4 regions of the Streptomyces sp. NPDC030893 genome follow, and region 3 is predicted to be linked to each of the others. Evidence: riboswitches for the same ligand, from Rfam matches in the RefSeq annotation. Region 3 holds a riboswitch; each other region holds the start of a gene.
The links. Region 3 has a riboswitch for cobalamin ahead of ACZ434_RS10415 (energy-coupling factor ABC transporter permease). Riboswitches for the same ligand answer to the same signal wherever they lie in the genome.
Positions count from the first base shown of each region.

Region 1: another riboswitch for cobalamin. It lies ahead of ACZ434_RS03480 (prenyltransferase/squalene oxidase repeat-containing protein); the one in region 3 lies ahead of ACZ434_RS10415 (energy-coupling factor ABC transporter permease).
Region 2: another riboswitch for cobalamin. It lies ahead of ACZ434_RS14850 (ribonucleoside-diphosphate reductase subunit alpha); the one in region 3 lies ahead of ACZ434_RS10415 (energy-coupling factor ABC transporter permease).
Region 4: another riboswitch for cobalamin. It lies ahead of ACZ434_RS17105 (cobalamin biosynthesis protein); the one in region 3 lies ahead of ACZ434_RS10415 (energy-coupling factor ABC transporter permease).

Region 1 is NZ_JBVIFC010000001.1:787,946-791,140, forward strand. Features, by position in the region: gene ACZ434_RS03470 (CbiQ family ECF transporter T component) at 1-181, opposite strand, end outside; gene ACZ434_RS03475 (SCO2322 family protein) at 306-938, opposite strand; gene ACZ434_RS03480 (prenyltransferase/squalene oxidase repeat-containing protein) at 935-2,182, opposite strand; cobalamin riboswitch at 2,300-2,436, opposite strand; gene ACZ434_RS03485 (TetR family transcriptional regulator) at 2,489-3,195, opposite strand, start outside.
Region 2 is NZ_JBVIFC010000006.1:164,016-167,210, reverse strand. Features, by position in the region: gene mctP (monocarboxylate uptake permease MctP) at 1-282, shown strand, start outside; gene ACZ434_RS14855 (GNAT family N-acetyltransferase) at 355-861, shown strand; cobalamin riboswitch at 876-1,038, shown strand; gene ACZ434_RS14850 (ribonucleoside-diphosphate reductase subunit alpha) at 1,161-3,195, shown strand, end outside.
Region 3 is NZ_JBVIFC010000004.1:105,205-108,399, reverse strand. Features, by position in the region: gene ACZ434_RS10430 (AMP-binding protein) at 1-584, shown strand, start outside; gene ACZ434_RS10425 (HAAS signaling domain-containing protein) at 650-1,588, opposite strand; gene ACZ434_RS10420 (PadR family transcriptional regulator) at 1,585-1,923, opposite strand; cobalamin riboswitch at 2,123-2,305, shown strand; gene ACZ434_RS10415 (energy-coupling factor ABC transporter permease) at 2,336-3,046, shown strand; gene ACZ434_RS10410 (energy-coupling factor ABC transporter substrate-binding protein) at 3,043-3,195, shown strand, end outside.
Region 4 is NZ_JBVIFC010000008.1:28,429-31,623, reverse strand. Features, by position in the region: gene ACZ434_RS17110 (cobyric acid synthase) at 1-523, opposite strand, end outside; gene ACZ434_RS17105 (cobalamin biosynthesis protein) at 520-1,461, opposite strand; cobalamin riboswitch at 1,584-1,719, opposite strand; gene ACZ434_RS17100 (hypothetical protein) at 1,895-2,116, opposite strand; gene ACZ434_RS17095 (inorganic phosphate transporter) at 2,148-3,195, opposite strand, start outside.

The DNA of each region.
Region 1 (3,195 bases), on a different contig from region 3:
GGACCACCGCGAAGGCGAGGCGGATGAGGAGGACCGCGGCGGCGAGCTTGACGAAGGCGCCGTAGGAGCGGGACCAGGGGGTGTGGGGGCGGCGGGTCGCCACGACGTAGGCGGAGACGGTGATGAGCAGGGCGAGCAGCAGGGGATTGGTGGTGCGGGTCGCGGCGGTGCCCAGCGCCAGCGCCCAGAGCCACCAGGCGCCGGGGTGGAGGGACGCGCGGGGGCGCCGGGGCGCGGCGGGGAGTGCCGCGCGGCCCGGCGTCCGCGGGGTGCGCCCCCGTTGGGGGAGGCGCGGTCGCGAGTCCTCAGGCACGGCGGCGTACCTGCCAGACCGCTGCCGCCGCGAGGACGGCCACGACGGCGATTCCGGCTATCAGGCCCAGCGACGGGCCGGAGCCCTCGTCCGTCTCCTGCTCCGCGGGCGCGGGCGCCTGGTCCGCCGCGACCTGTTCGCCGCAGCCCTTCTCCGGGTAGCCCGCGATCGCGCAGAGCAGGGCGCCCGCGTCGTAGCGGAGGGGCTTGGCGACCGAGGCCAGCGCCTCCGCCGTGGTGGCGTCCTCCGGGACCTGCGCGCAGGCCGTGCGGCCCGCCGGCGGGGTCTCGCCGGACGGCGCGTCGGCGGGGGTGCCGAAGTCGATGACCAGCGCCACGCGCTTGGCGCCGTCCCGCGCCGGGGTGCCGGCGCAGATGGCGGTGAAGTCGGCGGTGCCCCGGGGCTTCGCCGCGTCGCCGGAGTCCTCGCTGACGGAGAAGCGGAAGCCCTGGACGTCACCGTCCGCGGGGCGGGCGAGGGACGGGCCCTGGGTGGCGTACGTCCATGCCGTGCCGTCCTGTTCCCAGAAGGACCAGTAGCGGTAGCCGGCGGCCTGGGCCTGGCCCGCCCCCGCCAGCAGGGGCAGGAGCGCGGCCAGGAACAGGACGGTGAACCGGCGGATCACGGCTGCTTCCTCGCGCGGGCGCGGAGCAGGAAGCCGCCGACGGCGACAGCGGCGGCCAGGCAGACACCGACGATCCACCAGAGGGCGGAGCCCGGACCGGAGTCGTCCTTCTTCTCCTCGGCCTTCTTCTCCTCGCCGGTCTTCCCGCCGGTCTTCCCGCCGGTCTTCTCGGGGGCGGCGGGGCCCGTCGCCGAGAGCCGCTCCACCAGGTCCGTGCCGCCGAAGGCACGCGGGTCCGCGCCCGTCGCGTGGGCCGCGAAGATGAGCTGGGCGTAGGCGGCGGGACCGCTCTGGGCGGCCCAGTCGGCGGCGTTCTTCTCCAGCCACGCCAGGGAGGTGCCGGCCTGCGCCGTGGCGCCCTGCGCGGCGAGCGCGACGACCGCGTCGGCGGTGTTGCCGTAGTCGGGCTGGTCCTCGGCGCCGGGCAGGGAGGAGACGAGGTGACCGCCCTCGGCGAGAGCGGCCGTGAGGTACGCGGCGCCGTTGGCGGCGGCCTGCTCGGGGCTGCCGGCCTTCTCGCACCCGGTCTTCCCCTGTCCGCCCCCGCCCGGCCCGGCGGCCATGCCCGCGCCGAGCGAGCCGAGCACGCCCGCCGCCGTCGCGTCGCCGTTGGCGGTCAACTCGCCCTTCTTGTCCGGCTGGAAGGCGAACGCGCCCGCGCCGTCGCCCTCGCAGGGCAGCGCCAGCCCCAGCAGGGCGTCGTAGGGGGACTTGCCGTCCTTCTTCACCTCGGCGGGCTTCTCCCCGGCGGCCGCGAGGGCGCCGACGACGACGGAGGTGGAGTTGGTGTCGCTGGCGCCGCCCGCCAGGTAGCCCCAGCCGCCGTCCTCGTTCTGCACGGACTTCAGCCAGCCGACCGCCTTGTCCGTGACCGCGTCGTGGCCGCCGAGCGCGGCGAGCGCCTGGACAGCGGCGGAGGTCTGGTTGGTGTCGACCGTCGTGCCGGCGTCGCACGCCTGCGCTATGTCGGCACGGTACGGCGCGAAGGAGCCGTCGGAGCACTGCTGGCCGGTCAGCCAGTCGACGGCGGCCTTCGGCGGCTCGACGCCCGCCGTGTGCTGCGCGAGCAGGGCGAGCGACTGGCGCCAGACGCCGTCGTACTGGGGGTCGCTGTCGCCGTACAGGGCGGAGGGGAGCGCCGGCTGGGACGGCGACGGGGACGGGGACGAATCGGCGGCGGCCGGTGCGGCGGCGCCGATCACGGCGACGGCGGCGAGAACCGCTGCGCTGCGACGGACGATCATGATGGGCGGGGCCTCTCCCTGAAGAGGGCCGGGCAGCGCGGGACACCCCGGCGGCTCGGCTCCGTATACCTCGACGGTGCCCGTGCGCCGGCGGGCTGCCGGGCACGTGAGCCGGTCACGATCCGTGCGGGGCAGTCCGGCTCACCGTCTCGCGGACGGTTCACGGTTGCGGGTCAGCGCCGGAATTGCACCGGCTTCCCCCCGTACGGGTGTGATGACGACGCCGCCACTCTACCCGCCCGTAAAGGTGAGGTCAGGGGCGGCCGTGAGCGGTGGGAACGGGGCGGGGCCGCGGGGTGAGCGAGGTCACCCGGCGGTGCCTCCGCCGTCTCCGCGGGGGCCGGCGGGGCCGGGGGAGGTCAGGTCGATCAGCCGGCACGCCGTCTCGATGTCCGTGCCGACCTGTTCGATGGAGGCGCGCCCCGACAGCCAGGTGATCAGCGCCGAGTACCAGGTGTGCTCGATGACCCGGACCGCCGCGAGCTGGTCCGGCGTCGGGTCGGTGAGCCCCATGGCGTCCAGGATGATCAGCGTGGTCTGCCGGGTGACCCGGTCGACCTCCGGACTCGCGCCGCGGTCCGCGAAGGTCAGGGCGCGCACCATCGCGTCGGCGAGCTGCGGCTCGCGCTGGAGCGCCCGGAAGGCCCGCATCAGGGTCTCCGCGACCTGCTCGCCGGCGGTCGCGCCGGCCGGGGGCTTCTTCCGCAGCGTCGCGTGCATGTGCTCCAACTGGTCCCGCATCATGGCGACCAGCAGATGGATCTTGGACGGGAAGTAGCGGTACAGCGTGCCCAGGGCCACCTGGGAGGACTCCGCGACCTCCCGCATCTGCACCGCGTCGAAGCCGCCCCGGCCGGCCAGCCGCGCGCACGCCTGAAGGATGCGCCGCCGCCGCGCCTCCTGCCGCTCGGTGAGGGGAGAGGCCGCGTCCGGCCGCGCCGCTGACGCGGCCTTCCCCGCGACGACCGCGTCAGCCGCCTGGGCCGCCTCGGCCGCCTCGGTCCTTCTGGCTT
Region 2 (3,195 bases), on a different contig from region 3:
ATGGTCTACGGCACGGTCGCCGCGTACGGGGTGGCCTCGCCCACGCAGAAGCACTTCGGCGGGTCCGCGAAGGAGATCCCGGGCATCGGTGAGATCGGCTACATCGGTCTCACGGCCTTCGTGCTCAATGTCGTGGTGACGGTCGTGCTGACCTTCGTCATGCGGGCCCTCAAGGCGCCCGAGGGGATCGACCGGACCGCGCCGGAGGACTACACGGCGGACGCGGGCGACCCCGGCGTCGCGGCGGAGCTCCCGCCGGCCACGGCGGGCAGCAGCCACTGACACCCCGTCGGGTGACGGGCCGCCGGGAAAAACCGGCGGCCCGTTGTCGTACCCGTCCGGCACACTCCCCTCATGGACATCGTCATCCGGCCGGCGCGGCCCGGCGAGTACGGGGAACTCGGTGAGATCACCGCGCAGGCCTATCTGCGGGACGGGCTGCTGGACTTCGGGGAGAGCGACCCGTATCTCGACCGGCTCCGGGACGTGGCGGAGCGGGCGGCCGCCGCCGAGGTGCTGGTCGCCGAGGAGAACGGGACGGTGCTGGGCGGGGTGACCTTCGTGCCGGGCGGCGGGCCGATGGGCGACATAGCCGGGCCCGGCGAGGCGGAGATACGGATGCTCGCGGTCGCCCACGCGGCCCGGGGCCGGGGCGCCGGGGAGGCCCTGGTGCGGGCCTGCGTCGACCGGGCACGGGCCACCGAGGGCTGCCGGGCGATCGTGCTGTCGACCCAGCCCACGATGCGCTCCGCCCACCGCATCTACGAGCGGCTGGGCTTCACCCGCGCACCCGAACGCGACTGGAACCCGCTGCCGGACGTGGACGACCTCATGCTCCTCGCCTACACACTGACGCTCTGACACCGACGCGACACAAGATATGGGGCTGTCGGCGGCACCCGGCACAAGATGTATGCTCGTGCTCGCTGTCGCCGCAGGGGAATCCGGTGTGAATCCGGAACTGTCCCGCAACGGTGTACCCATGCCCGCGTGTGCGTGGGCGTCAGTCCGAGGACCTGCCGACAGTGCGCCCGGCCGTCCGGTCCGGGTGCCCGACGTCCGGGCCTCGCGGAATGGGCCGGTGGACGCGACGCCCCGTGCGTTCGTGTACTGCCCCCTGCGCTCTTCGAGGCCCCGTGCCGAGCGAGGGAGAGCCCCACGTGACCATCGCGCCAGCCGATCCGGCTTCAGCGATCGACGTGACCCGGGAGAGCGAGGGCCCCGGTGCCGCGCTGCTGCGGACCCTGACCGAGCTGTCCGCCGACCTGCGGGGCGCCGACCCCGGCCGGGTCGCCGCCGCCGCGCTGCGCGGCCGGTCCGCGTCCGCCGACGAGGCGGAGCTGCGGGAGCTGGCCACCGAGGCGGCGGCCGGGCTCATCTCCGAGGACCCCGCCTACTCGCGGCTCGCCGCCCGGCTGCTGACCCTCTCCGTACGCGCCGAGGCCGCCTCGCAGGGCGTCACCTCCTTCACCGGGTCCGTCGCGACCGGGCACCGCGAGGGCCTGGTCGCCGACCGGACCGCCGCGTTCGTCCGGCTGCACGCCGGCCGGCTCGACGCGCTGATCGACCCCGGCGCCGACGACCGCTTCGGCTACTTCGGCCTGCGCACCCTGCACAGCCGCTACCTGCTGCGGCACCCGGTCACCCGCAAGGTCGTCGAGACGCCCCAGCACTTCCTGCTGCGGGTCGCCGCCGGTCTCGCCGGGGACGACAGCGCCCGCTCGGTGGACGAGGTCGCCGCGCTCTACGGGCTGATGAGCCGCCTGGACTACCTGCCCTCCTCCCCCACGCTGTTCAACTCCGGCACCCGGCACCCCCAGATGTCGTCCTGCTACCTCCTCGACTCCCCCAAGGACGAGCTGGACTCCATCTACGACCGCTACCACCAGGTCGCCCGGCTCTCCAAGCACGCCGGCGGCATCGGCCTGGCCTACTCCCGCATCCGTGCCCGGGGTTCCCTGATCCGCGGCACCAACGGCCATTCCAACGGCATCGTCCCGTTCCTGAAGACGCTGGACGCCTCGGTGGCCGCCGTGAACCAGGGCGGGCGGCGCAAGGGCGCGGCGGCGGTCTACCTGGAGACCTGGCACCTGGACGTCGAGGAGTTCCTGGAGCTGCGCGACAACACCGGTGAGGACGCCCGCCGTACGCACAATCTGAACCTCGCGCACTGGGTGCCGGACGAGTTCATGCGGCGGGTGGACGCCGACGGGCAGTGGTCGCTGTTCTCCCCGTCGGACGTGCCGGAGCTGGTCGACCTGTGGGGCGAGGAGTTCGACGCCGCCTACCGCGGGGCCGAGGCGGCGGGGCTGGCCCGCAAGACCCTTCCCGCGCGTGAGCTGTACGGCCGGATGATGCGCACCCTCGCACAGACCGGCAACGGCTGGATGACCTTCAAGGACACCGCGAACCGCACGGCCAACCAGACCGCCGAGCCGGGCCATGTCATCCACTCCTCGAACCTGTGCACGGAGATCCTGGAGGTCACCGACGACGGGGAGACCGCGGTCTGCAACCTGGGGTCGGTCAACCTCGGCGCCTTCGTGGAGCGGGGGGACATCGACTGGGAGCGCCTGGACGAGACGGTGCGTACGGCCGTGACGTTCCTCGACCGGGTCGTCGACATCAACTTCTACCCGACCGAGCAGGCGGGCCGTTCCAACGCCCGCTGGCGCCCGGTCGGCCTCGGCGCCATGGGTCTGCAGGACGTCTTCTTCCAGCTGCGGCTGCCCTTCGACTCCCCCGAGGCCAAGGCCCTCTCCACCCGCATCGCCGAGCGGATCATGCTCGCCGCGTACGAGACCTCGGCCGACCTGGCGGAACGCCACGGCCCGCTGCCGGCCTGGGAGAAGACGCGCACCGCGCGGGGCGTGCTCCATCCCGACCACTACGGCGTCGAGACCACCTGGCCGGAGCGCTGGGCGGCACTGCGCGAGCGGATGGCCAGGACCGGGCTGCGCAACTCCCTGCTCCTCGCGATCGCCCCGACCGCCACCATCGCCTCCATCGTGGGCGCCTACGAATGCGTCGAGCCGCAGGTGTCCAACCTGTTCAAGCGCGAGACGCTGTCGGGTGAGTTCCTCCAGGTCAACTCGTACCTGGTGGACGACCTCAAGCGGCTCGGCGTGTGGGACGCCCGCACCCGTGAGGCGCTGCGCGAGGCGGGCGGCTCGGTGCAGGGCTTCACCTGGATCC
Region 3 (3,195 bases):
CCGGTCCGGTGACCGCGCCGCTGCCGATCGGACGGCCGCTGCCGGGTGTGCGCTGGCTGATCGCCGGGGACGACGACCGCGCCCTGACCGGACCCGGCCAGGGCGAACTGCTGGTCAGCACCCCGTTCCAGACGGCGGGTTACGTCAATGTCCCCGGCGGCGGCAGGTTCGCGCCGCACCGGGACGGGGTGCCCGGCGTGGTGTACTACCGCACCGGCGACGTCGCCCGGCGGCACGAGGACGGTTCGCTGAGCGTGCTCGGACGGACCGACTACATGGTCAAGGTGCGCGGCACCCAGGTGAGCACCCAGCACGTCGAGAGCATTCTGCTGGAGCACCCGGCGGTCGCCGAGGCGGCCGTCGTCGCGCTCCCGGACCCGGTCGCCGGCCACCGCCTGCACGCGCGCGTACGGCCGGCCGCGCCCGGCTCCGTGGGGGTGCTGGCGCTGCGCCAGTACTGTGCGGAGCGGGCGGTGCGGGCGGCGGTGCCGGGCGTGTTCGAGCTGGTGTCCGAGCCCTTGCCGAGGACGTCGACGGGGAAGATCGACCGCAACCGGATCCGGGACGCGCTGAGCACCGGGTGAGACGCGCACGAAGGGGGGCTGCCCGGCCGTGGCCGGGCAGCCCCCCTTCCCGTCGTCGCCCGCCGTCAGCGCAGCGCCGCGCGGAAGGCCTTGGCGACCGAGGTGACGCCGATGGCGAGCACGATGAGCGCCGCCCCGCCGTAGACGGACTCCTGGGACTCCCAGAGGGTCGTGGCGTCGGCCAGGAAGTCGGGGTTGAACAGCTCCTGTCGGTACAGCACCCAGGCCAGCGGCAGGGTGAACACCGCGTGGGCGAGTGCGTACCAGCCGGCCAGACGGACGGTCCAGCCCCGGCCGGCCACCCGTGCGACCCCGGCCACCGCGAGGCCGGCGAGACCGGCGAGAACCGGCCAGATCCAGCCCGACCACAGGTCCGGGTTCAGCACCTCCAGCCGCTCGCCGCCGTCCGCCCGGTACGGCTCGGCGGTGTGCTGCCAGACGATCAGCGCGAACAGCAGCACGTCCCAGGCCACGGCGGCGAGGGCCGCGACCCCGCCCCGGTCGTCCCGCGGGGCGTCGGGCAGTTCGTCCGGCGTCCAGCGCTCGCCCGTGGTGCCGCGGCGGTACCGCACCCGCTCGGTCACGGCGAACACCACGGTGATCGCCGCGACCAGTTGGGCGCCGACTCCGACCAGCGTGCCGGCGCCGACCCGGAGGGCCGCACCGAGGCCGCCGCCGTCGGCCACCTCCAGCAGCGCGAGGCCGAGGGAGAGGGCCGGCAGCACGCCGGTGACCAGGGGGACCAGCACCCGTATGTAGGCGGGATACAGGTCCGGGCCGATCAGGGACACGGGCCGGTCGGTGTACCGGGCCGCGTAGCGCACCGGGTCCCCCAGTTCGCTGAGCACCTCCCGCTCGGCCGCCTGGTGGTCGTCGCCGCCCCGCCCCTCGACGGTGTCGGCGATGGTGGCGCGGAGCTCCTGCGCCAGGTCCTCACGCTGGTCCGCCGGGAGCCGCCGGACCACCTCGTGGACATAGCGCTCGGTGAGCACCCCCGTACTCATTCGTTCTCCTTGGTGAGTCGTGAGATCGAGGCGACGAGATCCTGCCATTCCCGCACCAGGCCCTCGCGGACCCGGGATCCGTCGGGGCTGACGCGGTAGAACTTGCGCGGGCGGGACTCGTCGGTGTTCCACTCGCTCGTCAGCAGCCCCTGTTTCTCCAGGCGCCGCAGCAGTGGGTAGAGCGTGTTTCCGTCGACGGTGACCCCCGCGTCGTCGAGCGTCTCCAGGAGCGCATAGCCGTACTGCGGTTTCCGGAGCAGCGCCAGACAGGCGAGCACCACCGTCCCGCGGCGCAGTTCCTGCGCCTGGCTCAGGGTCAGTTCTTCTACGGACACGGCTCACACGATACTGTGCGCCGCACACTAATGTCACCCCCCGCTCCATGTGTGTTCCCGGGCCGACGGCCCGGACGCTAGGCGGCACGGGAGACAGCGGGGCGAACGGCGCGGGACCCTCCCCCGTCGCGCAGGTGTGCGCAGGTGTGCGCCGTCCGCGCGCCCCCGGTGACCGCTTGTCACCGGGCCGGTGGGGGCATTACTGTCGCCACGCCTTGGTGACGGGAAATCGGTGCGATACCGGTGCGGCCCTCGCCACTGTGATCGGGAAGTCCGGCTCCGGCCCTCGCGGGCAGCCACTGGGTCCCTCGGGACCCGGGAAGGCGGAGCACGGGCGGTGGTACCCGTCAGCCAGGAGACCGGCCAAGGCGCGTCAACCATCCACGAGGTGCTGGAGAGGGTCTGCTGAGCCATGCACATTGCCGAGGGTTTTCTGCCACCGGCGCACGCGGTCGCCTGGGGCGTCGCATCGGCGCCGTTCGTCGTCCACGGAGCCCGGTCGCTCATCCGTGAAGTCAGGGAACATCCCGAGAGCACACTGCTGCTCGGCGCCTCGGGAGCCTTCACCTTCGTCCTGTCCGCGCTGAAACTGCCGTCGGTCACGGGGAGTTGTTCCCACCCCACCGGCACGGGACTCGGCGCGATCCTGTTCCGGCCGCCGGTGATGGCGGTGCTGGGCACCATCACCCTGCTGTTCCAGGCGCTGCTGCTGGCCCACGGCGGGCTGACCACGCTCGGCGCCAACGTCTTCTCGATGGCGGTCGTCGGCCCGTGGGCCGGGTACGGCGTCCACCGGCTGCTGCGGCGGTCCGGAGCGCCGCTGATGGGCGCCGTGTTCTGCGGAGCGTTCGCCGCCGACCTGTCGACGTACTGCGTGACGAGCGTGCAGCTGGCGCTCGCCTTCCCCGACCCGGCCGGCGGATTCCCCGGCGCGCTGGGCACGTTCGGCTCCATCTTCGCCGTGACGCAGATCCCGCTCGCGGTGAGCGAGGGGCTGCTGACCGTGCTGGTGATGCGCATGCTGGTGCGCTCCAGCAGGGGCGAGCTGACCCGGCTCGGGGTGCTGGTGACCTCGGTGGCCGGGCGCAAGCCGGCGGAGCCGGCCGGGGCGGTGACCCGATGAGCCGCAACGCGAGGATCAACACACTGCTGCTGGCCCTCGTGGCCGCCCTCGCCGTGATCCCGCTGGTGTTCGGGCTCGGCGACCACAAGGAGGAGCCGTTCGCCGGCGCGGACGCCGAGGCGGAGACGGCGATCACCGAGATCGACCCG
Region 4 (3,195 bases), on a different contig from region 3:
CGAAGACGCCGCCGCGGTCGATGTCGCCCACGATCAGGACGGGCAGTCCGGCCGCCCGGGCGATCCCCATGTTCACGATGTCCGTGCGCCGCAGATTGATCTCGGCCGGGCTGCCGGCGCCCTCGCAGATCACCGCGTCGTGCGTGCTCCGCAGCTGCTCCAGGCAGTCCAGCACCGTGCCGAGCAGCCGCTGCTGCCGCCCGCCGTGGTAGCCGCGCGCGCTCATCTCACCGACGGGCTTGCCCAGCAGCACCACCTGGCTGGACCGCTCGCCGCCCGGCTTGAGCAGCACCGGGTTCATCAGCGCCGTCGGCTCGAGGCGGCAGGCCTGGGCCTGCATGGCCTGCGCCCGCCCGATCTCGGCGCCCTCCCGGGTGACGAACGAGTTCAGCGACATGTTCTGCGCCTTGAACGGCGCGACCTTGACGCCCTGCCGCACCAGCCACCGGCAGATCCCGGCGGTCACCACGCTCTTGCCGGCGTCCGAGGTGGTCCCGGCGACCAGCAGCCCCCCACCGCTCATGGCCTGCGTCCCTTCACGATGCTCCGCGCGAGCACACCGGCGCCGAGCGCCAGCCAGCCCACGCGCCGCGACAGCCGTACCGCCCGGTCGATGTCGGACACGGCGACGGCCCGCCCGCCGCCGTTGAGTACCGGCCGGTGCTCGACCCGGCCGCTGTAGGAGAGCGTCCCGCCGAGCCGTACCCCGAGCGCGCCCGCGAAGGACGCCTCGACGGGACCGGCGTTGGGGCTCGGATGGCGGTGCGCGTCGGCCCGCCAGGCCCGTACCGCGCCGCGCGGGTCCGGTCCGCCGGCCGCGGCGAGTACGGCGGTCAGCCGCGCCCCCGGCCAGCCGGCCACGTCGTCGAGACGGGCGGAGGCCCAGCCGTAGCGGCGGTGGCGGGGGGACTTGTGGCCGACCATCGCGTCCAGGGTGTTGACGGCCCGGAACCCGAGCAGGCCCGGCACCCCTGCGGCGGCGCCCCACACGAGCGCGCCCACCACGGCGTCGGAGGTGTTCTCGGCGACCGACTCCACCACCGCGCGGGCGATGCCGTCGGCGTCCAGCGCCTGCGGGTCACGGCCGCACAGGTGCGGCAGCCGCTCCCGCGCCGCCTCGACGTCCCCGGCCTCCAGGGCCCGCCCGACGGCGCGGGCCTCCCGGGCCAGCGAGGTGCCCCCGACGACCGCCCAGGTGGCGGCGGCCGTCAGCGCGACGGAGGCGGCGGGGGAGGAGCGCACACAGCGGGCGGCGACGCCGCCCAGCGCCACGGCGCCGCCGACGCACACGGCGGTGTGCACGGCACCCCGGCCCCGGTCGTCGCGCCACAGCACTCGTTCCACGGCAGCCGCGGCCCGCCCGAAAGCGGCGACCGGGTGCCCACGGCGGGGATCGCCGAGCAGCAGGTCGCCGAGGAGGCCGGCGGCGGCGCCGTACGCGAATACGCGATCGGCACCCATGGGGTCAGCCGGTGACGGATCCGGAGGGACCGGCCCCGAAGCGGGGTGGGGTGTCGCTGATCGACCTCGACAGGCAGCCGCGCATGGCGATATGTCCTCACTCAGGGTGTCCACGCCCTGGTTCGACGAGACCGGCGGTGAGAGTTCCTGGCTCCCGGGTGTTCACCCGGTGACAGTGGCGGGACCGCGCCGGAATCGCACCGGCTTCCTCTCCTGCCGCCGTATTGGCTGAGGCAGTCCACCACGGCCCCCGAAGGGCCGTCAACTTGCCGTTGACCTGCGAGGCTGAAGTGTGCTGAGGCCCACAGAGGGGTTCCGGTGGGTGAACCGCGGGCGGGGTGCGCACACGACGGCGGGCGGTGCGGGTGCCGGGGCTCCCGCACCGCCCGCCGGACGGTGACGATCGTGGATCAGGGCATGATCCGGGCCGGGGTCAGGCCATGATCAGGTAGATCCCGTAGCCCACCGCCGCCGCGCACGCCGCGAAGCATGCCCAGGCGCCGGTGACGGCCAGGACCGCGGACTGGCCCTGGGCGGCTGCCCGCTCGCGGCGGGACAGTCCGGTGATGCCGAGGGTGAACAGGGCCACCAGCGCCACGGTGACCACGAGGCTGACGCCGAAGACGGAGCCGAGGGCTGCCCAGTCGATCTGCATGGTGCTCTTCTTCCTTCGTACCGGGTCGCGGTCAGACGGCGGTCTTGGCCGGCGCCGCCGGGTCGTTGGGGGCCGGGATCGTGGCCGCGAGTTCATCGGTCACGGTGCCCGCCGGGGGAGGGGTGACGGCGGCCATCGCCTGCGTCACCACGCCGGACGGCTCCTCGCCGGACGGCGCCTCGCCCGGGACCTCGTGGTCGTTGACGTTGGTGTGGTCGACGATCTCGCGGCGGGAGATCTTCCAGATGGCGAAGCTGGAGGCGACCAGGAAGACGGCCACGACCGCGGTGCCCCAGCTGCCGAAGCCGCAGACCCACTCGGCGACGGCCGCGACGAAGGCCGCCGCGGGCAGCGTCAGACCCCAGGCGACGAACATGCGGGTGGCGGTCGACCAGCGGACGACACCGCCCTTGCGGCCGAGGCCCGCGCCCATCACGGCACCGGAGACGGAGTGCGTGGTGGAGAGGGAGAAGCCGAGGTGCGAGGAGGCCAGGATGACCGTCGCGGCGCTGGTCTGGGCGGCGAAGCCCTGCTGCGGCTGGAGGTCGGTCAGGCCCTTGCCCATGGTGCGGATGATGCGCCAGCCGCCGAGGTAGGTGCCCAGCGCGATGGCGACACCGGCCGAGACGATGACCCACATCGGCGGGTCGGAGTCGGGGGCGAGGGCGCCGCCGGCGACCAGGGCGAGCGTGATGATGCCCATCGTCTTCTGGGCGTCGTTGGTGCCGTGGGCCAGGGAGACCAGGCCGGCGGAGGCGATCTGGCCGGCGCGGTAGCCCTTCTCGGAGGCCTTGCCGTCGGCCTTGCGGCCCAGGCGGTAGGTCAGCCGGGTCGCGAACATCGCGGCGAGACCGGCCACCAGCGGGGCGGCGATCGCGGGGATCAGTACCTTGGTGACGAGGACGTCGCCGTGCACCGCGCCGAAACCGGCGGAGGCGACGGTGGCGCCGATCAGACCGCCCATGAGGGCGTGCGAGGAGCTGGACGGCAGTCCGACCAGCCAGGTCAGCAGGTTCCAGAGGATCGCGCCGACCAATGCGGCGAAGATGACCTCGGGACGGATGCCCGCCTCGTCGACG